2 linked regions of the Amorphoplanes digitatis genome follow. Each later gene encodes a partner of the first gene's protein in a complex. Links are inferred from orthologs where the notes say so. Each region holds a gene or a part of one and is shown in the gene's direction. Other genes may lie near its edges. The genes, in order: sucB and BJ971_RS03150.

The links.
Region 2: sucB (region 1) and BJ971_RS03150 share a complex: the UniProt entries of both Bacillus subtilis proteins name them as parts of the 2-oxoglutarate dehydrogenase (OGDH) complex. The link is inferred for Amorphoplanes digitatis from one-to-one orthologs.

The regions. Positions count from the first base shown.
Region 1 is NZ_JACHNH010000001.1:7,001,449-7,009,905, forward strand. The notes cover bases 3,654-6,631. They hold sucB (2-oxoglutarate dehydrogenase, E2 component, dihydrolipoamide succinyltransferase), read left to right. Parts: upstream 3,654-4,243; coding sequence 4,244-6,019; downstream 6,020-6,631. Other genes in these bases: lpdA (dihydrolipoyl dehydrogenase), read left to right, coding at 3,654-4,196; BJ971_RS30630 (TIGR01777 family oxidoreductase), read left to right, coding at 6,104-6,631. In the rest of the region: BJ971_RS30605 (hypothetical protein), read right to left, coding at 1-481; BJ971_RS30610 (leucyl aminopeptidase), read left to right, coding at 748-2,298; BJ971_RS30615 (hypothetical protein), read right to left, coding at 2,324-2,707; more of lpdA, read left to right, coding at 2,811-3,653; more of BJ971_RS30630, read left to right, coding at 6,632-7,021; BJ971_RS30635 (DUF6311 domain-containing protein), read left to right, coding at 7,054-8,457. UniProt on the Bacillus subtilis protein: E2 component of the 2-oxoglutarate dehydrogenase (OGDH) complex which catalyzes the second step in the conversion of 2-oxoglutarate to succinyl-CoA and CO(2).
Region 2 is NZ_JACHNH010000001.1:663,601-675,536, reverse strand. The notes cover bases 3,242-7,481. They hold BJ971_RS03150 (multifunctional oxoglutarate decarboxylase/oxoglutarate dehydrogenase thiamine pyrophosphate-binding subunit/dihydrolipoyllysine-residue succinyltransferase subunit), read left to right. Parts: upstream 3,242-3,564; coding sequence 3,565-7,281; downstream 7,282-7,481. Other genes in these bases: BJ971_RS03145 (DUF6104 family protein), read left to right, coding at 7,349-7,481; BJ971_RS03155 (ABC transporter permease subunit), read left to right, coding at 3,242-3,398. Also shown: BJ971_RS03175 (lysophospholipid acyltransferase family protein), read right to left, coding at 1-76; BJ971_RS03170 (GNAT family N-acetyltransferase), read right to left, coding at 85-849; BJ971_RS03165 (hypothetical protein), read left to right, coding at 958-1,620; BJ971_RS03160 (ABC transporter ATP-binding protein), read left to right, coding at 1,654-2,571; more of BJ971_RS03155, read left to right, coding at 2,568-3,241; more of BJ971_RS03145, read left to right, coding at 7,482-7,528; BJ971_RS03140 (AAA family ATPase), read left to right, coding at 7,544-8,272; pta (phosphate acetyltransferase), read left to right, coding at 8,333-10,399; BJ971_RS03130 (acetate/propionate family kinase), read left to right, coding at 10,396-11,502; BJ971_RS03125 (hypothetical protein), read right to left, coding at 11,809-11,936. UniProt on the Bacillus subtilis protein: E1 component of the 2-oxoglutarate dehydrogenase (OGDH) complex which catalyzes the decarboxylation of 2-oxoglutarate, the first step in the conversion of 2-oxoglutarate to succinyl-CoA and CO(2).

The DNA.
Region 1 (8,457 bases):
AGGTGACGGCCCAAGTGTCGTCCTCCGACAGCGCCGGGCCGGTGTAGGCCATCTTCACCTTGAACTTGATGTTGCAGCCGGCCGAGCCGAAGCACTGCCGGCCGGTGATCTTCGGCGTGAGCTTGAAGTCCGCCGCGACCGGCGGCACGGCCGGTGCGGCCTCCTCGGTCGGCTCCAGGGGGAAGCCGGGAATCGGGTCCTGCTCTCCCCGGCGCGCCTGCTCCTCCTCCCAGGCGGAGAGGGGCTTATCCGCCTGTGCCTCGATCCGGTCGGCCGCGACGGTAACCGCGACGCCGAGGCCACCGCAGAGCAGGAGCACCACGGCGACACCGCCCGCGATCAGCCAGGGCAGGAAGGACTTCTTCTGCCGCGGCGGCGGGGCCGGGGCGAAGCTGGGCGGGGGGAAACCCTGCGGTGCGGGTGGCGGCTGCCAGGGCGGCGGGCCGGAATCGGTGGGCGGTACGGGGTCGGGGTTGGTCATCGCCGTCCTTCGAAATGTGAGGGCCGTCCGGATTGTGAGCCCCGGTGGATGATCTCGCAACGCCGATTACCCTCCGTGCGCGGACGGTTGACGCAGGCGTGAAGGCGAATTAGGCCGACGAGGGGGCGCCGGAAGGATCACGCAGCCTTAACCTTGGTTAGCATCGGCGGGACAACACCGTCCGGCGCGAACCGCGCCGGGGTGACCACACCCGTCGGGGCGTCCCACGAGGGAGCTCCCGGCCCCAGTCGTCGCGGAGAGCCCGAGTGACCCACCCCGCACCCACCCTCAGCCTGGTCGACAGCGACCCGGCCGAACTGGCCGTCGACGCGATCGTCATCGGGCTGCACAGTCAGCCCGATGAGGGCGGCGCGGTCCTGCCGGCCGCCGGCGCGGAGAGCATCGCCGCCGCGTTCGACGGAAAGCTGATCTCGACGCTGACCCTGCTCGGCGCGACCGGTACCGCCGGCGAGGTGATCAAGCTCGCCACGCTCGGCACGGTCGCGGCGCCGCTGATCGTCGCCGTCGGCCTCGGCGACGAGCCCACCGGCTCGGCGCCCGCCACGGAGACCCTGCGCCGCGGCACCGGCGCCGCGGTGCGCGCGCTGGCCGGCAGCGCCACCGTCGCGCTGGCGCTGCCGGTGCCCGACGACACCGACGCGCCCGGCGTGCTGCGCGCGATCCTCGAGGGTGCGCTGCTCGGGTCGTACCGGTTCGCCGGCTACAAGACCAAGCCGCAGCCGACCCGGCGCGACCCGGTCAAGGCGCTCCAGGTGACCGTGCCCGACGCGGCCGACTCGGCCGCCCGGGCCGAGGTCGAGCGCGCCGAGGTGGTCTCCAAGGTCGTGCGGCAGACCCGGGACTGGGTGAACACCGCGCCCAACAAGCTGCGCCCGCCGGACTTCGCCGACGCCGTCGCGGCCGCCGCGGACGGCACCGGCCTCGAGGTCGAGGTGCTGGACTTCGACGCGCTCAAGGCGGGCGGCTACGGCGGCATCGTCGCGGTCGGCCAGGGCTCCGAGGCGCCGCCGCGGCTGGTCAAGCTCACATACACCCCGCAGGGCGTGGCGAACCCGAAGCGGGTCGCGCTGGTCGGCAAGGGCATCACCTTCGACACCGGCGGCATCAGCATCAAGCCGGCCGCGGGCATGTGGGAGATGAAGTCCGACATGGCCGGCGCCGCCGCCGTCGGCGCCACGATGCTGGCGGTCGCCGCGCTCCGGCCGCCGGTCGCGGTCACCGGGTACCTGGCCATGGCGGAGAACATGCCCTCCGGTACGGCGTACCGGCCGGGCGACGTCATCACGATGTTCAACGGCAAGCGGGTCGAGGTGCTCAACACCGACGCCGAGGGCCGCATGGTGCTCGCCGACGCGATCGCCCGCGCCTGCGCCGACGGCACCGACTACGTCTTCGAGACGTCCACTCTGACCGGTGGCCAGGTGGTCGCGCTGGGCAAGCGCATCGCCGGCGTGATGGGCTCGCCGGAGACCTGCGAGCGGGTCAAGGCGGCCGGCGACTCGGTCGGCGAGCCGGCCTGGCCGATGCCGCTGCCGGACGACGTGCGCAAGGGCATGGAGTCCGAGGTCGCCGACATCAGCCAGGTCAACGCGAGCATGGACCGGGCCGGGCACATGTTGCAGGGCGGCGTGTTCCTGCGCGAGTTCGTGGCGGACGGCGTGGAGTGGGCGCACATCGACATCGCCGGGCCCTCGTACCACGTGGGCGAGCCCAGCGGTTACTGGACGAAGGGCGGCACCGGCGTGCCGGTGCGCACCCTGCTGACCCTGATCGACGACATCGCCGCCAACGGCTGAACCCCGGAACGCCGCCCGTGCCCTCTCAGGAGGCCGGGCGGCGTTTCTGGCGTGCGTTGTAGTCGCGCATCCGCTGGGGGTAGCCCATCAGCCGGATGTCGTAGATGGGCATGGCGAGCTGGTGCGCGAAGCGCCGGGCGGTCTCCGGGGAGTCCACGCGCCGCCGGGTCCACTCGCCGTCGTGTGCCACGAGCAACACGGTGGTCTCGGTCACCGTCGTACGGGGCTCGATGTAGCCCTCGACGCCACGCCGGGATCGGACAAACTCCGCAAGATGCTCAAGATCGGCACGATCCGCCGGACGGCCGCCCCCACGGATCGGCTCCTTGCGTCGCCGGAACCACGCCACGCCCCACTCCTTACCGTCAATTGCCGCAAGGGTACGTCCTGCGCCCCTCTCGTTGGGCACCTGGATACATAGACAGGCGCGGTAAGTGACAAGATGGCCAGGACAGCTGTGACCGTTTCCACCATGCGACCCATGTGGCGACGAACGCGATCCGGGAGTAGACGTGAGCCAGCCGGGCGGAACCTTCGACATCGTGATCCTCGGCGCCGGCAGCGGCGGCTATGCCGCCGCGCTGCGCGCGGCCGAGCTGAACCTGTCGGTGGCCCTGATCGACAAGGCGGAGCTGGGCGGAACCTGCCTGCACCGCGGCTGCATTCCGACAAAGGCCCTGCTGCACGCGGCCGAGCTCGCCGACCAGACCCGCGAGAGCGAGCAGTTCGGCATCAAGGCCGACCTGGTCGGCATCGACATGGCCGGTGTGAACGCCTATAAGGACGGTGTCGTCGGCCGCCTCTACAAGGGCCTGCAGGGCCTGATGAAGCAGCCGAACATCACAATGGTCCAGGGCGCCGGCAAGCTGATCTCCCGTGACACGGTCGAGGTCGACGGCGCGCGCTACACCGGACGCAACATCATCCTCGCCACCGGCTCCTATTCCCGCTCGCTGCCCGGCCTCGAGGTCGACGGCAAGCGCGTGCTGACCAGCGAGCACGCCCTGCGCCTCGACCGGGTGCCGGCCTCCGCGATCGTGCTCGGCGGCGGCGTCATCGGCGTCGAGTTCGCCAGCGTCTGGAAGTCCTTCGGCGCCGACGTGACGATTCTCGAGGCGCTGCCCCGGCTGGTCGCCGCCGAGGACGAGGAGATCTCGAAGGCGGTCGAGCGCGCCTTCCGCAAGCGGAAGATCAACTTCAAGGTCGGCAAGCCGTTCGAGAAGGTCGAGTACACCGAGAACGGCGTCAAGGCCTACCTCGCCGGCGGCGAGAGCGTCGAGGCCGAGATCCTGCTGGTCGCGGTCGGCCGCGGCCCGACCACCAGCGACCTGGGCTACGAGCAGCAGGGCATCACCCTCGACCGGGGCTTCGTGATCACCAACGAGCGCATGCACACCGGCGTCGGCAACATCTACGCGGTCGGCGACATCGTGCCCGGCCTCCAGCTGGCGCACCGCGGCTTCCAGCAGGGCATCTTCGTGGCCGAGGAGATCGCGGGCAAGAACCCGGCCGTCATCGACGAGAACGGCATCCCCCGCGTCACCTACTCGGACCCCGAGGTCGCCTCGGTCGGCCTGACCGAGGCCAAGGCCAAGGAGCAGTACGGCGCCGACAAGGTCACGTCGTACAGCTACAACCTCGGCGGCAACGGCAAGAGCCAGATCCTCAAGACGCAGGGCTTCGTGAAGCTGGTCCGGGTCAACGACGGCCCGGTCGTCGGCGTGCACATGGTCGGTGCCCGGATGGGCGAGCTCGTCGGCGAGGCTCAGCTGATCTACAACTGGGAGGCGTTCCCGGAAGAGGTCGCCCAGCTGGTGCACGCACACCCGACCCAGAACGAGGCGCTCGGTGAGGCGTTCCTCGCACTGGCCGGCAAGCCGCTGCACGCACACGCCTGATTTCGATACTGATCCGACCCGTTAGAGCGGTTAAGGAGTTCTGAGACATGCCGGTATCGGTCACCATGCCCCGGCTGGGTGAGAGCGTCACCGAGGGCACCGTCACGCGCTGGCTCAAGCAGGAGGGCGAGCGGGTCGAGGCCGACGAGCCGCTGCTCGAGGTCTCCACTGACAAGGTCGACACCGAGATCCCGTCGCCGGCCGCCGGTGTGCTCACGCGCATCGTCGTGGCCGAGGACGAGACCGCGGACGTCGGCAGCGAGCTCGCGGTCATCGCCGGCGACGGCGAGGACGAGGACTCCGCCGCGCCCGCGCCCGCCGCGGCCGCGCAGGAGGAGGCCGAGCCCGAGCCGGCCGCGCAGGAGGCACCCTCGACCGAGCAGCCGGTCGCGCAGGAGGCACCGGCGCCGCAGGCCGCCGCGCAGACGGGCGGCGGCGGGGGCACCGCCGTCAAGATGCCCGCGCTGGGCGAGAGCGTCACCGAGGGCACCGTCACCCGCTGGCTCAAGCAGGTCGGTGACACGGTCGAGGCCGACGAGCCGCTGCTCGAGGTCTCCACCGACAAGGTCGACACCGAGATCCCGTCGCCGGTCGCCGGCACCGTCCTGGAGATCAAGGTCCCCGAGGACGAGACCGTCGAGGTCGGCGCCGACCTGGCCATCATCGGCAGCGCCGGCAGCGCGCCCGCCGAGGCGCCGAAGCCCGCCGCACCGGCACCGCAGCAGGCCGCCAAGCCCGAGCCGAAGGCCGAGCCGAAGCCCGCGCCGAAGCCGGCACCGCAGCAGCAGTCCGCGCCGCTGGTCGAGTCGAAGCCCGCGCCGGAGCCCGAGGCACCGGCGCCGGCGCAGGCCGCCGCCCCGGCCGCCGAGAAGGTCAGCTCCAACGGCGCCGGCGACGCCGGCTACGTGACGCCGCTGGTCCGCAAGCTCGCCGCCGAGAAGGGCGTCGACCTCTCGTCGGTCACCGGCACCGGCGTCGGCGGCCGGATCCGCAAGCAGGACGTCATCGAGGCCGCCGAGAAGGCCGCCGCCGCGAAGGCCGCCCCGGCCCGCCAGGAGGCCCCGGCGCCCGCCGCCAAGGCGGCCCCGAGCCCGCTGCGGGGACGCACCGAGAAGCTGACCCGGATCCGCGCGACGATCGCCCGCCGCATGGTGGAGTCGCTGCACGTCTCGGCGCAGCTCACCACGGTGGTCGAGGTCGACATCACCAAGGTCGCCACCCTGCGGGGCAAGGCCAAGGTCGCCTTCCAGGCCAAGCACGGCGCGAAGCTGACGTTCCTGCCGTTCCTGGCGCTGGCCGCGGTCGAGGCGCTGCGCGAGCACCCGGTGGTCAACTCGTCGATCGACCAGGAGGCCGGCACGGTCACCTACCACGACGGCGAGCACCTCGGCATCGCGGTGGACACCCCGAAGGGCCTGGTCGTCCCGGTCATCCGGGACGCCGGCGACCTCAACCTGGCCGGCCTGGCCAAGCGGATCGCCGACGTCGCGGAGCGCACCCGCAACAACAAGATCAGCCCGGACGAGCTGTCCGGCGGCACCTTCACGCTGACCAACACGGGCAGCCGGGGCGCGCTCTTCGACACCCCGATCATCAACCAGCCGCAGGTCGGCATCCTCGGCACCGGCGCGGTGGTCAAGCGCGCGGTGGTCGTCGACGACCCGAACCTGGGCGAGCTGATCGTGCCGCGCTCGATGATCTACCTGGCGCTCAGCTACGACCACCGGATCGTGGACGGCGCGGACGCCGCCCGCTTCCTGGTGACGATGAAGGACCGGCTGGAGGCCGGCCAGTTCGAGGGAGACCTCGGCCTGTCCTCCTGATCCGGGACGGAACGTGAGACAGGGGGCGCCCAGCGCCCCCTGTTTTTGTTTTGACCGGGATCAGCTTCGGGCAATGATGGAAGCATGCGGATCATCCTGGCCGGCGCGTCCGGTTTTCTCGGCACCCGGCTCACCGGCCGGCTGCGCGCCGCCGGCCACGACCTCACCCTGCTCGTCCGCCGTCCCGCGCAGGAGCCCGGTGAGGCGACCTGGCAGCCGTCGGCGGGTCAGCTCGACCCGGCCGTCGTCGCCGGCGCCGACGCGGTGATCAACCTGGCCGGCGCGGGCGTCGGCGACCGGCGCTGGAACGCCCGCTACAAGGGCCTGATCCGGAGCAGCCGGGTGGACACGGCCGGCACGATCGCCCAGACGGTCCGGAGCCTGCCCGCCGCCGACCGCCCGCGGGTCCTGCTCCAGTCCTCCGCCGTCGGCTGGTACGGCGACACCGGGGACCGCCAGGTCACCGAGGACTCCCCGGCCGGCAGCGGCTTCCTCGCCGACGTGTGCCGGGTCTGGGAGGCGGCCGTGCGGCCCGCCGAGGACGCGGGCATCCGGGTCGCGCTGCTGCGCACCGGGCTGCCGCTGGACTCCCGCGGCGGCCTGCTCAAGCCGCAGATGGTGCCCTTCCGGCTGGGCGTCGGCGCCCGGCTCGGCGGCGGCCGGCAGTGGGTGCCCTGGATCGGCCTGAACGACTGGCTCAGCGCCACCGACTTCCTGCTCGATCGCGACGACCTGGCCGGCCCGGTCAACATGGTCGGCCCGGAGCCGGTGACCAACGCCACGTTCACCCGGGTGCTGGGCCGGGTGCTGAACCGCCCGGCCGTGCTCCAGGTGCCGGGTATCGCGCTCCAGGTGGCGCTCGGCGAGTTCGCGCACGAGGCGCTGCGCAGTCAACGGGTGCTGCCCGGTGTCCTCCAGCGGACCGGCTTCGTGTTCGCCCAGCCGACCCTCGAGGTGGCGCTGCGCGCGGCGATCGACCGGGAATCGAACGCCGTGGCCTGAGCCGGGAACCGGGCTTTGCTAACCTGCGGCTGGTGTCCGTCGTCGCCGCAGCCCCCTCAGAGTCCGCCGATCCGCCGGTCGTCTCCACGACCCGCGCCGGCGGCCGCCGGTCGTGGCGCCAGCACCTGGTCGTCGCCGTCGCCGCGCTGGGCCTCGCGGCCTGGGTGACGAACGGCCTGTGGCGCGACCCGGCCGGGCACGTGCTCACCAAGAACGTCGGCGACCAGGCCTTCTTCGAGTGGCTGCTGGGCTACGGCGTCTACCTGCTGGGGCACGGCGCCGATCCGTTCTTCACCGACATGATGAACGCGCCGCTCGGCGTCAACCTGGCCGCCAACACGTCCATCACCGTCTTCATCGTGCTGTTCTCGCCGCTGACCGTGCTGGCCGGGCCACAGGTCAGCTTCGCGGCGATCCTCACGCTCAACCTGGCCGGGTCGGCGTTCGCCTGGTACCTCTTCCTGCGCCGCTACCTGGTCCGGCACGCGGTCGCGGCGGCGGCCGGCGGGTTCTTCTGCGGGTTCGCGCCCGGCTTCATCTCGCACGCCAACGGCCACCTGAACTGGACGGCGGGCTGGGTCGCGCCGCTGGTGCTCTGGTGGGTCCTCAAGCTGCCCGAGCGCGGGCGCTGGCTGCGGCACGGCATCATCCTGGGCCTGCTGGTGGCCGTCGGCTTCTCCATCGCCGCTGAGGGCCTGTTCTTCACGGCCCTGGCCAGCGGCCTCTTCCTGATCACCCGCTCGGTGCAGCCGGAGTGCCGCGCCGAGGCGCGCCGGGCGCTGCCGACGGTGCTCGCCGGGCTCGGCGTCACCGCGGTGGTCGCCGGTGCGCTGCTCGCGTACCCGCTGTTCATGCACTTCGCCGGGCCGCAGTCGTTCAGCGGCACCGGCTTCAACCAGGCGCACTACGCCGAGGACATCGGCGCCTACTTCGAATATCCGACCCGCTCGGTCGCCGGCTGGCTGGGGCTGGGCAGCGAACTGGCGCCGAACCCGACCGAGGAGACGTCCTACTTCGGCCTCCCGCTGCTGATCCTGGTCGTCGTGTCGCTGGTGACGTTGCGCCGGCACGCGGCGCCGGGCCGGTTCGAGACCCTTGCCGCGCTCTACACCGTCGGCGCGGTCTTCCTGGTGCTGTCCCTCGGCCCGCAGCTCAAGTTCTTCACCGGCACGACGAGCATCAAGCTCCCGTACGCGGCCCTGCAACACCTGCCGCTCTTCGACTCGGCGCTGCCCGGGCGTTTCGCCCTCGTGGTGGTCGGCGTGGTCGGCATCATCCTCGCGCTCAGCGCCGACCGGCTGCTCAGCGATCCGGCGCAGACGGTGCGCTCGCACACGCTCTGGGCGGCCGGCTTCGCGGTGGCGCTGGTGCCCCTGGTCCCGCTCCCGCTGCTCACCACCGAGCGGGTGCCGGAGCCGCCGTTCATCGCCGACGGG
Region 2 (11,936 bases), 6.3 Mb from region 1 along the record:
CCGTGGTGACGGCCCGCACGCCCCGCTCGCCGCCCGGCCGGCACTGCGGGCCGCAGGCGGAGGCGGGCTGCCACATCGCCGCGATCATCGGGTCGCCCCGAGAAAGTGCCGCCGGTAGCGCGGGTCCATCCGGTCCATGGAGAAGAGCATGTAGAAGTCGGCGCAGTTGAAGTCCGGGTCGTAGGCCGGCTCGCCGCAGACCCAGCCGCCCAGCCGCAGATAGCCCCGCAGCAGCGGCGGCGGCAGGACCGCCGGGTCGCCGACGAGGTCGGTCCCGGCGAGCCAGGAGTCGCGCGGCCGCACCCGCAGCGCGGGCGGAGAGAGGTGCCGGGCCGAGACCCGGGCCCAGACGCCGGCCGCGGTCGCCCCGCCGTCCTCGAGGCCGACCGACGCGCATCCGCCGAGCCAGCGCAGGTTGTTCAGGTGCAGGTAGCGGGCGATGCCGGCCCACATCAGGTTCACCACGGCCCCGGAGCGATGGTCCGGGTGCACGCAGGAGCGCCCGGTCTCGACCAGCTGGTCGCGCAGCGGGCGCAGGGCACTGAGATCGAACTCGCCGTCGCCGTAGCGGCGCCCGGCCCGCTCGGCACCCTTCGGGTGCATCATCCGGTACGTGCCGACGACCTGACCGGTCGAGTCGTCGCGGACGATCAGGTGGTCGCAGTAGTCGTCGAACTCGTCGACGTCACGGCCGTCGGGGGTGACGCCACGCAGCGTCGCGCCGAGCTCGGTGGCGAAGACGTCGTGGCGTAGCCGCTGCGCGGCCGCTACCTGCTCGGCGCCGTCGGCGATCAGGAGTGAATAGCCGCTGGTCCCGGTGGATGCGGCGGCGGTCATGAGTACCGTCATGAGAACTGTGTAAGGCCCCCGACTGCCGTCGGCGTGTCGGCTCAGGAGGCGGCGGATGACCGGTACATGAACGGCTTTATGTCGCACCCGTATGAGAGCGTCGGTGACATGCAGATCGCGTCCCGCTACAACGGCCCGCCCACGTCGGGCAACGGCGGCTGGTCCGCCGGCGCGTTCGCCGTGGCGTCCGGCGCGGGCGCGGACGGCCGGGCCTTCGAGGTGACGCTCCGGGTCCCGCCGCCGCTGGAGACCACGCTGACCGTGGCGGACGGCAAGGTCGCCGCGCCCGACGGCACCCTGGTCGCCGAGGTGGCGCCGGTCGCCGACGCCGGCAGCGGGGTGGCACCGGTCTCCCTTGAGCAGGCGCGGGCGGCCACCGCCGGCTACCCGGGCTTCGCCGACCACCCGTTCCCCACCTGCTTCGTCTGCGGCCCCGAGAACCCCGACGGTCTGCGGATCTTCGCCGGCCCGCTGCCCGACGGCCGGATGGCCGCGCCCTGGGTGGTTCCGCCCGACGTTCGCGTCGAGACGCTGTGGGCCGCGCTGGACTGCCCCGGCGGCTGGTCGGCGCTGCGCACCGGCCAGGTCTACGTGCTCGGCCGCATCGCGGTGGCCGTCGATTCCCTGCCCGCGGCGGGCAGCACCTGCGTGGTGGTCGGCGCGGCGGTCTCGGTGCAGGGCCGCAAGGCCCTTGTCGATTCCTCGGTCTACGCGCCGGGCGGCGAGCGAATCGCCACCGCACGGGCAACCTGGATCGCGCTGACGCGGTAGGTTGATCCACCAGCCGAGCGGAAGGAGTGTTCGTTGCCGACAGGCTCCGAGGAGATCGTCGTCTCCAACCTCACCAAGCACTACAAGGCGCTGCGCGCCGTCGACAACCTGTCCTTCACCGTGCACTCCGGGCGGGTGACGGGCTTCCTCGGCCCCAACGGCGCCGGCAAGACCACGACGCTGCGCATGCTGCTCGGCCTGGTCACCCCGACCTCCGGCACGGCGACCTTCTCCGGCGTCCGCTACGGCGACCTCGACGAGCCGATCCGGCACGTCGGCGCGGTCCTCGAGGCGTCAAGCGCGCACAAGGGCCGCAGCGGCATCAACCACCTGCGGATGATCTGCCTCGCGGCCGGGCTGCCGCGGCAGGCGGCCGACGAGGCGCTCGCCCGCGTCGGGCTCACCCCGGCCGCCAAGCGCAAGTTCAAGGGCTACTCGCTGGGCATGAAGCAGCGGCTCGGCATCGCCTCGGCGCTGCTCGGCAACCCGCGGGTGCTGATCCTCGACGAGCCGGCCAACGGCCTCGACCCCGAGGGCATCCGCTGGCTGCGCGACCTGCTCAAGGCGCTGGCCGCCGAGGGCCGCACGATCCTGGTCTCCAGCCACCTGCTCAGCGAGATGCAGCAGCTCGCCGACGACGTGGTGATCATCGCCGCGGGCAAGCTGATCCGGCAGGGCCCGGTCGGCGAGGTGCTCGGCTCCATGGCGGGCGGCAGCCAGGTCCGGGTGCGCACGCCCCAGCCCGCCGTGCTGGCCGCCGCGCTCGCGGCCGAGCAGGCCGCCGTGACCACGCTGCCCGACGAGGCCCTGCTGGTCACCGGGCTGGACACCGCCAAGGTCGGGCACATCGCCTTCACCGCCGGCGTCGAGTTGCACGAGCTCTCCGGCGAACGCGCCGACCTGGAACAGGTCTTCCTGCAGCTCACGGCCGGAAAGGCGGGCATCCGATGAATCTCGTCAAAGCCGAGCTGTTCAAGATCCGATCCACCTCCACCTGGTGGATCTTCGGCCTGATCACGCTGGCGCTCTGGGCGCTGTCCCTGCTGATCAACTGGGCCGGCAGCAGCATCAACCAGGGCGTCGACCCGGCCGAGCAGGGCCTGACCGCCGAGCAGGCCGCGCAGGTCCGGGTGGCCAACGAGGCCGTCAACGTGGCGGCCAACCTCTACACCAGCGGCCAGTTCTTCGGCGTGCTCATGGTGATGCTGTTGGGCGCCATCGTGGTGACCAACGAGTTCTTCCACCTGACGGCCACCACCACCTTCCTGGTGACGCCGCGCCGGGAGCGGGTCGTCCTCGCCAAGCTGGTCGCCTCGGCCGTGTTCGGCGTCGGCTTCTGGCTCGTCACCACCGTGCTCAACCTGATCTTCGTGCCGCTCATCCTGAACCAGCTGGACGTCGGCGCGCAGCTGGGCGAGCCGGCGGTGTGGCGGGCTATCGGCCTCAATGCGCTCGCGTACGCCCTTTGGGCGGTTCTCGGCGTCGGCGGCGGGGTGCTGATCCGCAGCCAGATCGGCGCGACCATCGCGCTGAGCACGATCTACGTGCTCGGCTGGTTCGGAACGACCATCATCTTCGCGCTGCTCGCGCCCCGGTTCGGCGACTGGTTCGACAAGCTCCAGGTGCTGGTCCCGCCGATCGCGTCACAGCTGATGATCTCCGGAACCGAGTTGCCGGGCAGTCCGCCCCGCTGGCTCGGCGCCGTCGTACTGATCGGCTACGCGGTGCTCGCGGGCGGTCTCGGCACGTGGCTCATGAAGCGGCGCGACATCACCTGATCGTGTTCGGCAGGTCACACGCCTGCTCTCCGCCTCGGCAGTTCGTCACACACTGGACGTCCGGATGGCCGCGCGAATCTCACGGCGTAGCCTTGACGGCGATTCCTTCGTCCCGTGTGACGAACCGTCGCGTGCTGACAACATGGTGAAAGAGGCGAACACGGCAGTGTCGACCCAGCAGACTTCGCATGACAATCCACTCGCGGACTTCGGCCCCAACGAGTGGATTGTCGACGAGATGTACCAGCGCTACCTGGCCGACCCAGCCAGTGTCGATCCCGCCTGGCACGATTTCTTCGCCGACTACAAGCCGGCCATGGCCTCGGGCTCGATCGCTACCCCTGACGAGGCGACCGCCGCCAACGCGAAGGCGACCGCCGCGAAGGCGGGCACCGACGCACCGGCCGCCGCGACCATCGCGCCGGAGAAGCCGGCCGCGCCGGCCAAGCCGGCGGCCGCGCCCGCCAAGCCGGCGGCAACGGCGAAGCCGGCCACCACGGCCGCGAAGACGCCCGCGCCGGCGAGCACGTCGAAGGTCACCACGCTGCGCGGCGTCGCCGCCCGCATCGTGCAGAACATGGACGCCTCTCTCGAGGTGCCGACCGCGACGTCGGTCCGGGCCGTCCCGGCGAAGCTGCTTGTCGACAACCGCATCGTGATCAACAACCACCTCGCCCGCGGCCGCGGCGGCAAGGTCAGCTTCACCCACCTGATCGGCTGGGCGCTGGTCCGCTCCGTGATGGCCCACCCGGAGATGAACAACTCGTTCGCCGAGGTGGACGGCAAGCCGGCGCTGGTGCAGCCCGAGCACGTCAACCTGGGCATCGCCATCGACCTCGCCAAGAAGGACGGCACCCGCACCCTGGTCGTGCCGTCCATCAAGAACTGCGAGCAGATGGACTTCCGCAAGTTCTGGCAGGCGTACGAGGACGTGGTCCGGCGCGCCCGCCGCAACGAGCTGACCATGGACGACTACGCCGGGACGACGATCTCGCTGACCAACCCCGGCGGCATCGGCACCGTGCACTCCATCCCGCGCCTGATGGCCGGCCAGAGCGCCATCATCGGCGTCGGCGCGATGGAATACCCGGCGCCCTACTCCGGCATGTCCGACGAGACCCTCACCGAGCACGGCGTCAGCAAGGTCACCACGCTGACCAGCACCTATGACCACCGGGTCATCCAGGGCGCGCAGTCCGGCGAGTTCCTCAAGGCGATGCACGAGTACCTGCTCGGCGACCACGCCTTCTACGACGACATCTTCACCTCGCTGCGGATCCCGTACGAGCCGGTGCGCTGGGTGCGCGACGTCGCCCGTACCTCCGAGGGGCAGATCGACAAGGCCGCTCGGGTCGTCGAGCTGATCCACGCGTACCGGGTGCGCGGCCACCTGATGGCCGACACCGACCCGCTCGAGTTCGAGATCCGCCGGCACCCCGACCTGGACGTGCTCCAGCACGGGCTGACCCTGTGGGACCTCGACCGGATGTTCCCGGTCGGCGGCTTCGCCGGCAAGCAGAAGATGAAGCTGCGCGACGTGCTCGGCGTCCTGCGCGACACCTACTGCCGCCGGGTCGGCATCGAGTACATGCACATCCAGGGCCCCGAGGAGCGGCGCTGGATCCAAGACCGGATCGAGATCAAGTACACCAAGCCGGACCCCGAGGAGCAGAAGCACGTCCTCAACCGGCTGAACGCCGCCGAGGCGTTCGAGACGTTCCTGCAGACCAAGTACGTCGGGCAGAAGCGCTTCTCGCTGGAGGGCGGCGAGTCGCTGATCCCGCTGCTCGACGAGGTGCTCCAGGCGTCCGCCGAGGGTGGCCTCGACGAGATGGTCATCGGCATGGCGCACCGCGGCCGGCTCAACGTGCTCGCGAACATCGTCGGCAAACCGTACGAGAAGATCTTCAACGAGTTCGAGGGCCAGATGGACCCGAAGTCGGCTCACGGCTCCGGCGACGTCAAGTACCACCTGGGCCAGACCGGCAAGTACACGACGCCGGACGGCACGAACTCGACGACGGTCAGCGTGGTGGCGAACCCGTCGCACCTCGAGGCCGTCGACCCGGTGCTCGAGGGCATCGTCCGCGCCAAGCAGGACCGCCTCGACCTCGGCCTGCACGGCTACACGGTGCTGCCCGTCCTGATCCACGGTGACGCGGCGTTCGCCGGCCAGGGCGTGGTCGCGGAGACGCTGAACCTCTCCCAGCTGCGCGGTTACCGCACCGGCGGCACGGTGCACGTGGTCGTCAACAACCAGGTCGGCTTCACCACCGCCCCGGAGTACAGCCGCTCGTCGCTCTACTCGACCGACGTGGCCCGGATGATCCAGGCGCCGATCTTCCACGTGAACGGCGACGACCCCGAGGCCGTCGTCCGGGTGGCCCGGCTGGCGTTCGAGTACCGCCAGGCGTTCAACAAGGACGTCGTGATCGACCTGGTCTGCTACCGGCGCCGCGGTCACAACGAGGGCGACGACCCGTCGATGACCAACCCGCGGATGTACAAGATCATCGACACCAAGCGCTCGGTCCGCAAGCTCTACACCGAGGAGCTCATCGGCCGCGGCGACCTCACCCTCGACGACGCCCAGGAGCAGTTGCGCGACTACCAGTCGCAGCTGGAGCAGGTCTTCAAGGCGACCCGGGACGCGGCCGGTTCCCCGCCGCGGCCCCGGCCGGCCCGCACCGACGAGCCGGAGCCGCAGGTCGACACGGCCATCGACCCCGCCGGCGTGCGCGCGGTCGGCCAGGCACACCTTGACCTGCCGGAGGGCTTCACCCCGCACAAGCGGGTGCAGCAGCTGCTGGACCGGCGCGCCAAGATGTCCGCCGACGGCGGCATCGACTGGGGCATGGGCGAGCTGATCGCCTTCGGCTCGCTGCTGAGCCAGGGCGTCACCGTCCGGCTGGCCGGCCAGGACTCGCGCCGCGGCACCTTCGTGTCACGGCACGCCTCGCTGGTCGACGCGAACACCGGCAACGACTACCTGCCGCTGTCGACGCTCGCCACCGGCAACGCCCGCTTCTTCGTGCACGACTCCCTGCTCAGCGAGTACGCGGCGATGGGCTTCGAGTACGGCTACTCGGTCGAGAACCCCGAGGCGCTGGTGCTCTGGGAGGCGCAGTTCGGCGACTTCGTCAACGGCGCCCAGTCGATCGTGGACGAGTTCATCTCCTCCGGCGAGGTGAAGTGGGGCCAGCAGTCGTCGCTGGTGCTGCTGCTCCCGCACGGCCAGGAGGGGCAGGGCCCGGACCACTCGTCCGGCCGCCCGGAGCGGTTCCTCCAACTCTGCGCGCAGGACAACATGCGGGTCGCCAACCCGACCACGCCGGCGAACTACTTCCACCTGCTGCGCCGGCAGGCCCTGTCCACCAAGCGCAAGCCGCTGATCGTCTTCTCGCCGAAGTCGCTGCTGCGGCACAAGCTCGCGGTGTCGTCGGTCTCCGACTTCACCACGGGCACGTTCCAGCCGATCGTCGGCGACGCCGGCGTCAACGGCACCCCGCTGGAGGACGGCGCCGTCAAGCGGGTCCTGCTCTGCTCGGGCAAGGTCTACTACGACCTGTTCCAGGCGCGGGCGGAGCGCGGCATCACCGACACGGCGATCATCCGCATGGAGCAGATCTACCCGCTGCCGGTCGAGGAGCTGAAGGCCGTGCTGAACCGGTACCCGAACGCGGAGGACTTCGCGTGGGTGCAGGAGGAGCCGGCCAACCAGGGCGCCTGGTCGTTCGTGGCCCTCAACCTGCTCGAGCACCTCGACGGCGTGCGCCTGCGCCGGATCTCGCGCCCGGCGGCGGCCGCACCGGCCGTCGGCTCGGCGAAGCTGCACGAGGCCGAGCAGTCGGCCCTGGTCGAGGCGGCGCTCCCGCGCCCGTGACCGTCTGTTAGAAAAAGGGCGCCCCGCGACATGCGCGGGGCGCCCTTTCACCTGTTTGGGAGAGACCGTGTACTTCACCGACCGTGGCATCGAGGAACTGGTCGAGCGGCGCGGCGAGGAGTCCGTGACGCTGGAGTGGGTGGGCGAACAGCTCCGGAACTTCGTCGACAACCACCCGGAGTTCGAGACGGCGATCGAGCGCTTCGCGACCTGGCTGGCCCGCGACGACGAGGACGACGAGGAGTAGGCCGCGACGTTGAGCGTGGCACGCGACCGGCAACCACGGCCGATCCGCCGCGTCGAGGCGGACCTCGGCGCGGAGATCGACCGCGATGCCTGGTGGGCGAGGATCCCCGCGATCGCGGCGGTGCTGGAGCACGGCCTGAACATCCCGGCGGGGGTGACGTTCCTGGTCGGCGAGAACGGCTCGGGGAAGTCGACGCTTGTCGAGGCCCTGGCGGCGGTGCACGGCCTGAATCCGGAGGGCGGCTCACGCAGCGCCCGGCACAGCACCCGGGTGACGGAGTCGCCGCTGGGCTCCGCACTGCGGGTGATCCGGACGCCGGGCCGGGCGGCGAACGCGTACTTCCTGCGCGCGGAGACCACGCACGGCCTCTACACCTATCTCGAGGCCCTGCCGGGCCCGAACCCGGACACCGGCCTGCACGACCGCAGCCACGGCGAGGGCTTCCTGGAACTGCTGGACCGCAAGTTCCGGGGGTACGGCTTCTACCTGATGGACGAGCCGGAGGCCCCGCTGTCGTTCACGTCGACGCTCGGCCTGCTCGCCCGCCTGGACGGGCTGCGTGGCCAGGGCGCGCAGGTGGTGGTGGCGACGCACTCGCCGGTGCTGACGGCGCTGCCGGACGCGACAATCCTGGAGCTGGGTGACCACGGGATCCGCCGGGTGAAATGGGACGAACTGGAGATCGTCGCGCACTGGCGCCGGTTCCTGGAACGCCCGGACGGCTACCTCCGCGCCCTGCTCTGACCGCCGGCGGTTATCCACAGGGTCGGCGTGGAATCATCGGCCGACCGGTACGTTGAGGACGTGGCAAGCAGCGTCTACGTCGCCGGGCTCGGGCCCGGCGTCGGCAAGAGCACCGTCGCCCTCGGGCTTGCCGAGCTCCTGTCCCGGCAGGTGGCCCGGATCGGCGTGTTCCGGCCGCTGACGGCCGGCCCCGGCGCGGACCCGCTGCTGACCCTGCTCACCACCCGCTACCCCGTCGTCGCGCCCTACGCGGAGTCGTTCGGCGTCACCGTGGCCGAGGCCGCCACGCTGGTCGCCGACGGCCGGCGCGAGGAGCTCATCTCCCGCATCGTCGAGCGCTACCGCGCGGTCGAGCGCCAGTGCGGCTCGGTGATCGTGATCGGCAGCGACTTCTCCGACGGCCAGGACGACGGGCACGACGAGCTGCCCCGCGAGCTGGCGTTCAACGCACGCCTCGCGACCGAGTTCGGCAGCGTGGTGATTCCCGTCGTCGCGGGCCAGGGACGGCGCCCGGACCTGAACGCGACGGTCCGCTCGGCCTACCACACCCTTGTGGACCTGGACGCGACCGTCCTGGCGGTGATCGCCAACCGGGTGCCCCCGGGGATGGCGACCCCGGGCGGCCTGCCGGTCCCGGTCTGGGCCATCCCCGAGGTTCCCGCGGTGGCGGCGCCGACCGTCGCGGAGGTCGCGGCCGCCCTCGACGCGACCGTCGTGACCGGCGGCGAGGCCGCCCTCGACCGCGACGTCCTCGACTACGTGGTCGGCGCCGCGCACGTGCCGGCCCTGCTCGACCACCTGACCGACGGCGCGCTGATCATCACCCCCGGCGACCGGGCCGACCTGCTCGTGGCGGCGAGCGCCGCACACGCCGCCGGCAGCGTGACGCTCGCCGGCCTGGTGCTGACCCTCGGCGAGCTGCCCGACCCCCGCGCAGTCCGGCTGATCGAGCGGCTCAACACCGGCCTGGCGATGCTTGTCGTGCGGTCGGACAGCTACCAGACCATCAGCGCCGCGAACCGGATCGAGGCGAAGCTCAGCGTCGGCACACCGCGCAAGGTGGAGGCGGCGCTCGGCGCGTTCGAGACCCATGTGGACACCACCGAGCTCAACCGGCTGCTCGACGTCACCCGTTCCAGCCGGGTGACCCCCCTGATGTTCGAGAACGACCTGATCGACCGCGCCCGCGCCAACCGCCGCCACCTCGTGCTGCCGGAGGGCACCGACGAGCGCATCCTGCGCGCCACCGAGACCCTGCTGCGGCGCGGCGTCGCCGACCTCACCCTGCTCGGCGACCCGGCCGAGATCACCCGGCGGGCCCGCGAGGTGGGCGTCGAGATCGGTGCGGCCCGGCTGGTCGACCCGGCCACCGCCCCCTGGCGCGACGACTTCGCCGAGCGCTACGCGGAGCTGCGCAAACACAAGGCGGTCACGCTCGACCTGGCCTACGACGTGGTCCGCGACGTCAACTACTTCGGCACGATGATGGTCAGCGCCGGACTCGCCGACGGCATGGTCTCGGGCGCCGGCCACACGACCGCCGCGACCATCCGCCCGGCATTCGAGATCATCAAGACCGTGCCCGGCCTGTCGGTCGCGTCCAGCGTCTTCTTCATGCTGCTGGCCGACCGCGTGCTGGTCTACGGCGACTGCGCGGTCAACCCCGACCCGGACGCCGCCCAGCTCGCCGACATCGCGCTGTCGTCCGCGCAGACCGCGGCGGCGTTCGGCATCGAGCCGCGGGTCGCCATGCTCTCCTACTCGACCGGCAGCTCGGGCTCGGGCGCCGACGTCGAGAAGGTGGCCGCCGCGACCGCCCTGATCCGCGAGCAACGCCCCGACCTACCCGTGGAGGGTCCCATCCAGTACGACGCGGCAATCGACCCTCAGGTGGCGGCGACCAAGCTGCCGGGCAGCACCGTGGCCGGCAAGGCGACGGTGTTCGTCTTCCCCGATCTCAGCTCCGGCAACAACACCTACAAGGCGGTGCAGCGCTCGGCCAACGCCGTCGCGGTCGGGCCGGTCATGCAGGGGCTCCGGCGCCCGGTCAACGACCTGTCCCGGGGCGCGACGGTCAAGGACATCGTCAACACCGTGGCGATCACGGCGATCCAGGCGGGCTCATGAAAATCCTCGTGCTCAACACCGGCTCCTCGTCGGTGAAATACCGGCTCTTCGACGACACCGCGACCCTGGCCAAGGGCCTGGTGGAGCGGATCGGCGAGCCGGGCGGCGACGCGGCCGACCACGAGGCCGCCATGCAACGCGTCATGGCCGAGGTCGACCTCGCCGGCCTCGACGCGGTCGGCCACCGCGTCGTGCACGGCGGCACCGAGTTCGCCGAGGCGACGGTGATCGACGACGTGCTGGTCGCGACCGTCGAGCGGCTCGTCCCGCTCGCGCCGCTGCACAATCCCGCGGCGCTCACCGGCATCGCGGTGGCCCGCAAGCTGCTCCCGGCCGTGCCGCAGGTGGCGGTCTTCGACACCGCGTTCCACCAGACGATCCCGCCGGAGGGCTCGACCTACGCGATCGACACCGCGCTGACCGACCGCTGGCAGATCCGCCGCTACGGCTTCCATGGCACGTCGCACGCCTACGTGGCACGCAAGACCGCCGAATTGCTCGGCCTGCCCGCCGCGACCGCAAAGGTGATCACCCTGCACCTCGGCAACGGTGCGAGCGCCTGCGCGGTCGACGGCGGCCGCAGCGTCGCGACCTCGATGGGCATGTCCCCGCTCTCCGGCCTCGTCATGGGCACCCGCTGCGGCGACATCGACCCCACGGTGATCTTCCACCTGCACCGGGTCGCGGGCCTGCCGATCGAGGAGATCGAGCGGTCCCTGACCCGGTCCGCCGGCATGCAGGGCCTCACCGGCGACAACGACATGCGCACGGTGGAGCACCGCTGGCAGCAGGGCGACCACGCCGCAACGCTCGCCATCGACCTCTACTGCCGCCGCATCAAGGAATACGTAGGCATGTACCTGGCAGTCCTGGGCGGCGCCGACGCGATCACGTTCACCGCCGGCATCGGCGAGAAGTCCCCGGAGGTCCGCGCACACTCCCTGGCAGGCCTAACCGCCCTGGGCATCACCATCGACGACCCCCGCAACACCCGCAACGCCCAAATCATCTCGCCGGACGGCGCAGCCGTAGCGGTGTGCGTGGTCCCCACCGACGAGGAACTGGAGATCGCCGGCCAGGTAGCCACCGTCCTCTCCCGCTGACCAAACACACCACCGCGCGACGACAACCCAAGCCCGTACGGCCCCGAAGCCAAGGCAGCCCGGAAACCGACCAGCGCGAAAGCCGGAACACGCCGGCGCGCCGAACCAAGCCACCCACGAGGCCACGACGGCGCAGAAGCGGGAAGCGCGCGGTGCGGCGACCGCCAAGCCCACGCCACCCAAGTCACTGGGGCGGCGAGGAGCCGGAGAGGGCGGAATCAGGCGTGGCGCGGGCGGGCCTGCGGGCGGGAGCCCGTGATCAGCCCGGCCCGCGCTCAGTCCGGATCAGGTCGGCAGGAGTCCTGGTCAGCCCAGCGCCAGCCAGGCGATCAGCGCGATCAGGACGATCGCGACGACGCCCACGCCGATGAACAGCGGGGTTTTGGACGGGGCTGGCGGCTCCTGCGGAGTCTGCTGCGTGAAGGCGCGGAAGG